One region of the Psychrobacillus sp. FSL H8-0483 genome, then DNA from elsewhere that is predicted to be linked to it. Evidence: predicted binding sites of a transcription regulator. Region 1 holds the regulator's gene; the other holds the start of a gene.
The links. Region 1 encodes CtsR, which represses protease genes until heat stress. Its sites were predicted from a motif close to ATGGTCAATAAAGGTCAAACA; they were not measured.

Region 1 (3,400 bases):
AAATGGTCACATCTACATCTTTAATGAGTCCCATGTCTATACCTAAACGAACATCCGACAAGCATCTAGCAGCCTCTTCGGTTGTCATTATACGAGCATATGACAACGTCCCTAAAGATCGATACAACCGATCCTCTAGTGTATTGGCTGAGTGCTTTAAGAGTGCATCTCGCGCTTCTCTTTCTTTTTGGATAATTTGTTCTGTAATACTTTGAAGATCGGCAAGTATGTCTTCTTCTGTCTTACCAAGTGTCGTTTGATTAGACACTTGGTATACATTTCCGAGCGCTTCACTACCTTCCCCATATATCCCTCTTACAACCATCCCTAATCTAGAAATGATTGTTACAATTCGGTTGATTTGCTTTGTCTTAGTTAATGCCGGTAAATGCATCATAACGGATGCACGTAAGCCGGTTCCGGTGTTTGTCGGACAACTCGTTAAATACCCGAATTGCTCATCAAAGGCATATGGTAATTCCTTTTCTAATAATCGATCTATTGTGTCAGCTTGCGCATATGCTTGTTGAATTTGAAGACCAGGGAAAAGGCATTGAATACGAATATGATCTTCCTCATTTACCATTACACTTACAGATTCATCTTCGGATAATAAAACAGATCCAGTCATCGGCGAGTTAGCAAGCTTTGGACTAATTAAATGCTTTTCCACTAGCACTTGTCGATTTAGTTCCGACACATCTTTAATTTGTATAGAAGAAAAGTTCATTTGTAATTCTTCATCGGCATCCACAAGTGTAGCGGAAACGGATTGGTCAATTTTATGCGCCTCATCTTCTGTAAATGCAAGTGGGAATCGATACCCATTTAAATTTCTAGCTAATCGAATTCTTGTACTCATGACTATATCTGAATGCTCTCCATTTCCAACCATCCAACTAGAAATAGAATTATCTAAAAAGCGTTCAATCGACATTCGTTTCGTCACCTCCCGTGACAAGCTGACTTTCAAGATCCCTTGCTTCATCCCTTAGTCTTGCAGCATCCTCAAATTGTTCGGTTTCAACAGCCTCTTTCATTTGAGAACGAATGGCTTCAATGCGTTTTTTCAATGCTATCTTTTCACCAATTGCCCCCGGCGCTTTCCCAATATGGGTTGTATTTCCATTATGCAAACGTTTAAATACATTCGGTAGTTGTTGTCGAAAACTATCGTAACAAGAAGCACAGCCGAATTTCCCTTCATCTAAAAAACGTTGTATGGACCAACCGCATTCTTCACACTCTAATGGAGGCTTTTTTTGCCTTTGCTGCATTGGCTGCTGATCTGCATGGTTAAACCAATTGGATAGGAGTTGATGAAGAGATAACGGATCTTGTTTATACTCTACATAAAACGGGTGGAGACTATTTGCACAGACCTCACAATAATGTCGTTCAAAGTGTTCACCGTTATGCACTTGTGTAACCGTCACTTTTGCCGGTCTCTGCTTACAATTTTCACAAATCACTTTTCAACACACCCCGCTCATTTTTAACTTTTTTGATATTTTAATGTTAATAGCATGGCACATAATATACGCGCACGTATTTCATCCCTTGCTGGTAGTGGAATAGCAAGTGTTGTTCGATTAAGCGCCGCTAAAATGAGCTTCGCTTCTCTTGTTGTAATCACTTCTTCCTCTAGCAGTCGGAACACAATGTCTTCCGTAACTGATTCAGCTGCACCATTTTCTAGTCTTTGTATTATATGCTCAATCAATTCTGCTTTCGTATGCGCCCGAACGCGGAGGATTCGAATATATCCACCACCACCACGTTTACTTTCCACTAAGTAACCGCGATCTTGGGTAAACCGTGTGTTGATAACATAGTTTATTTGAGATGGAACACATTGAAATTTTTCAGCAATTTCACTTCTTTTAATTTCAATTTGCCCCTTACTCTCTTCTTCGATAATCGACTTCAAATAACCTTCAATAATGTCAGATATATTTTTCATCTTCTCACCTCTTTAGCAAACTGACTTTGACTAACTTTGACTATATTATATCGAGAAAATAATCCATGTGCAATTGATATGATTTTCTTAGGAAGGCACAAAAAAACTACTAACCAGAACAGTTAGTAGTTTAAGGGTGTATCAATATTCCAACTTATATTCCAAAAACTTTTTCATTTGTATATTAATACATTTATTTTTTCTTCCTGTGTATTTTCGTTAGTTGTTTCCACTTATTCACTTCTGCTTTTTTGGCAACTAGATCATTTTTTCGTTCAATATGTGCAAGCTCTCTCATCAACTTCACATAACTTTTATAACGCTCTTGTTTCAATGCACCTGTATAAATAGCTTCTTGAATTGCGCATCCCGGCTCTTTTTCATGTTTGCAATCTCGGAAGCGACATCCATCCGCAAGTTCTTCAATATCTTGGAAGCTTGCGCTAATCCCATCACTTGTATCCCAAAGTTGGAATTCTCTCATTCCCGGGGTATCAATTAATAAACCACCCTCCGGCAATAAAGTAAGTTCTCTATGCGTTGTGGTATGACGCCCTTTGCTATCATCTTCTCGAATATTGTTTACTACCATTACTTCTTCACCAGACAAAGCATTAATTAAAGAGGACTTGCCAACTCCAGAAGATCCTAGAAGAGCACCTGTTTTACTGCCAGATAAAAGATTTGCAAGGCTATCGATTCCTTCACCTGTTACACTACTCACTGCAAATACATCTACACCAAAAGCGATTGATTCTACTTCATTTATATAAAATGCCAAATCATCACATGCGTCTTTTTTCGTCAAAACAACAACTGGTGTTGCACCCGAATCCCATGCGGCTAATAAATATCGCTCTAATCTACGTAAATTAAAGTCGTGATTAAGAGACATAACAAGAAATACATAATCAACATTAACTGCGATTAACTGAATTTCCGTTGTTAAGCCAGCAGCTTTTCTGGAAAACTGTGAACTACGTGGAAGCACGTCTTGAATGATTCCTTTTTCTTCCCCCGGCATTTGTTCGAGGACAACCCAATCTCCAACTGCCGGAAATGCTTCGCGGCCATGGTCAAACTTGAATTTCCCTGATAGAGAGCATAACCATTCCCCTTCGTTAGTCATGACACGATACAAATTTTTATGCTCAAGTAATACGCGACCTGCGATCCCTTTACTCAACATTTTTTCTTCCCATTTATTATTCCAACCATATTGTTCGATTAAATTCAATTTAACTTCCTCCTAATTTCCATATAAAAAAACCATGACTGCACGAATCAGCAATCATGGTTTCCCGGTCATTAGTAAAGAAGCATCTCAAAAAGTGTAGCGAAATACATTTGTTTGTCTGTTACAAGCAAATGAAATGCATATTCGTTCTACAATTAGAGACAAACGGAGTGGGACATCATGAACTTACTGATTCGTTG
Region 2 (3,400 bases), 820 kb from region 1:
GCATTCGCGCAACCTTCATCATTACTCTCCATCTCCTTCAAAATCAACTTTTGGAGCTTCTTTTGCAGCTGCATCTGCTTTAAAATATTCTTTTTCATCAAACCCGAAAATGGATGCAACAATACTGCCTGGTAATCGTTTTACTTTTTTATTGTAATCAGAAACAATGTTATTATAATCTTGTCTAGCGACCGTTAATCTATTTTCAGTACCTGCTAGCTCATCCATTAATTGTCGGAAGCTTGCATCCGCCTTTAAATCTGGATAGTTCTCTACAACCACTAATAATCGACTTAAAGCACCAGTTAATTCATCATTTGCTACTGCTTGTTCTTCCGGTGTACTTGCTCCCGCTAGTCTAGAACGAGCATCTGCTATATTGCCCAGCACTTCTTCTTCATGGGATGCAAATCCTTTTACGGTGTTAACTAAGTTCGGAATCAAGTCCAATCTGCGCTGTAATTGGTTTTCTACTTGTGCATATGCATTATTCACATTTTCTTCCCCATCTACAAAACCGTTATAGCTCGGTATTAATATAACAGCAAAAATTGCAATAATAACCACGATTATAACAATCGGCCCTAATAACTTTTTCATCTTATTCACCCCTGATTAAGTATAGTATGCATGTTCCTTTAATTGTAAAATGTAAAACCTACTAAGGTATACGAAAAAGTTATTAATCGGTTTCATATGAATACGATTAATAAACAAGTTGAGCTTTCCTAAATTCCAACATTAGATGTTTTCTAATGGGTTAAACAAGATAAACAAAAAAACACATAGGAATATGAATACAGCCATCTCTCTACGTGTTTTACATTTGAAATACTATTATTTCCACAATCCTAAAATTAATCCCATTATCATAAAAGTAACTACATGATATCCAGCATTAATCAAAAACAATTTCAATGATTTTCTTTCAAACAAATATGTTATTCCCATCGTTGTTGCGACCCAAAAGAGCCCGGCCATGAAGCCTGCTGTTGCACCCATCATCGCGTTTCTTTCTGGCCCTAAGAATAGAGCAAGCACAAAGGAAATGATTAAGGAAAATATAAATGAACCTCCAAAGATCTTCGCCATATTAGCATTCTTTAATTTTTCTTCATCAAAACCGTTTTCCTTCATCCAAGCCTTTGCAAATAAAACTGAATACCATAGACCTCCAATAACGAAAGCGGATAATCCTGCTGCTATAACTGCAAAAAAATTAATCGTCTCAAATGATTGCTGAAAATCCATTTCATTCTCCCCTTCTATCCATTCTATTTTTGATCGTTCTCTCTCTGCTCTGTTTCATTTTATTATAAGGTATTTAATACAAGTTGTATTGTAAAAAATGGACATTCTGGCATAGAAAGTTAGTCGCAGCTATTGCTTTTTTCGCATACACTACACGGTACTTTCCATTGATCAATAATTAATTAAACATTCATTTTGTTTAATATTAAAATTCTGTGGTAAGGATGAATAGACCGGATAATTAAATAATTTATGAGGTGAGGAATATGTGTCCTGGTGATCCTAACCATCTGTCTATCGAAGCAATCGATTCACTTGAACGAATACAAGTAATAAATAGTAAAAATATCAACATACATTATACAAAAAAGCACTCCGAACATCGAAGGATCCATGTTTGGAGTGCTTGAAAGAAAATATCCTATTTAATCTAAATACGCCCTCGAAGGGAATCGAACCCCTATCCCAAGAACCGGAATCTTGTGTCATATCCATTAAACTACGAGGGCAAGCGACTTATCTATTATACAAATCATTAGCAAATAATTCAAGCGAACATTTCAATGCTTAATATTTGACCTTCCTTGACCATAATGTGTATGATAAAGTTACAACTGAGGTAGTATTTCTCAGAAATAAAATTAATAAACCACCTTTGAAGGAGGCAAATCAGGATGAATTTAATTCCTACTGTTATTGAACAAACAAATCGTGGGGAACGTGCATATGACATTTACTCACGATTATTAAAAGACCGTATTATCATGCTTGGAAGTGGAATTGATGACAACGTTTCAAACTCCATCGTTGCCCAACTACTATTTTTAGAAGCTGAAGATCCAGAAAAAGATATTTCAATCTATATCAATAGTCCAGGTGGAAGCATTACAGCAGGTATGGCAATTTACGATACGATGCAATTCATCAAACCAGATGTGCAAACAATTTGTATCGGTATGGCTGCTTCTATGGGAGCATTCTTACTTACTGCAGGTACAAAAGGAAAACGCTACGCACTTCCAAACGCAGAAGTAATGATTCACCAACCACTTGGTGGAGCACAAGGGCAAGCAACAGAAATCGAAATTGCTGCTAAACGTATTTTATTCTTACGTGATAAATTAAATAATATTATGGCTGATCGTACTGGTCAACCGATTGAAGTCGTTTCAAGAGACACAGATCGCGATAACTTTATGACTGCTGAACGTGCAAAAGAATATGGTTTAATCGATCATATTATTGACCGTAGCGAAATGAAAAAATCATAATAATAATTGTACCCAAGGAAATTTACCTTTCCTTGGGTATTTTTGCGGAAAATGCCTTAAATATTTACCACTTCGTTGATGGAAGCGGCAGGCGGCGACTCCTGCGGGATGAGTGAGACAGATAAGCCATCACAAACGAGCGTGAGCGTCGGTGATGGGTTATCGCTCACCCCACGGAAAGCGTCCGCCTATAGCGGAAATCAACTATACTTTATCCGTATAAAATATATATTCCTTTAGTATTGTTCGTGTTTTTTCATGTAAATTGGAATGATGAAATCGATTCAACAAATGGAATTAAATGGCTTAGCGAGACCATTCCTATATAAACGAGACCAATTAATGCGGTTCCGCAACCATTTGCCTTGTATCCGAGACCAAATGATGCTCAACCGAGACCATTTCATTTCTAAGATGAAGAAACCAAAGGAAGTGACGGACGTTTTTTCAAATTCTATGTACGCTAAATTCAATAGTCCATACTTTTTAACTAACTACGAAAAAAAAGACCGCCTTTTCGTCTATACTGACTAGTAAGGCCGCCCTTTATTATTCTTCATTTGAAATAAATTTTGCTAGTGCTACTACTGCTTCTTCTTCATCTGACCCATCTGCACTTAGGTTTACAGTAATCCCTTTGCTAATAGCCAAGCTCATAATACCCATAATACTTTTTGCGTTCACTTTTTTATTGTCTTTTTCCAAATATACATCTGCAATATAACGATTAGCCTCTTGTACAAATAACGCAGCTTGTCTCGCCTGTAATCCTGATGGTAATTTCACTTCCACTTGTTTTTCTGTCATTGTCCTACGCTCCATTTCACTAAATTGTCTCGCCTCTACGAAGTGCGTCTGCAATTTCGTCTATCTTTCGT

Region 2: the regulator CtsR is predicted to act here: its motif matches at 1,823-1,843, upstream of clpP (ATP-dependent Clp endopeptidase proteolytic subunit ClpP).

What each region holds. Positions count from the first base shown of each region.
Region 1 covers NZ_CP152052.1:3,996,821-4,000,220, forward strand. The annotation lists gene MHB48_RS19650 (protein arginine kinase) at 1-937, opposite strand, end outside; gene MHB48_RS19655 (UvrB/UvrC motif-containing protein) at 927-1,472, opposite strand; gene MHB48_RS19660 (CtsR family transcriptional regulator) at 1,496-1,963, opposite strand; gene rsgA (ribosome small subunit-dependent GTPase A) at 2,157-3,200, opposite strand.
Region 2 covers NZ_CP152052.1:3,172,801-3,176,200, forward strand. The annotation lists gene MHB48_RS15325 (TPM domain-containing protein) at 1-22, opposite strand, end outside; gene MHB48_RS15330 (LemA family protein) at 22-600, opposite strand; gene MHB48_RS15335 (DUF1761 domain-containing protein) at 838-1,251, opposite strand; tRNA gene MHB48_RS15340 (tRNA-Arg) at 1,689-1,760, opposite strand; gene clpP (ATP-dependent Clp endopeptidase proteolytic subunit ClpP) at 1,926-2,522, shown strand; gene MHB48_RS15350 (HPr family phosphocarrier protein) at 3,072-3,329, opposite strand; gene whiA (DNA-binding protein WhiA) at 3,349-3,400, opposite strand, start outside.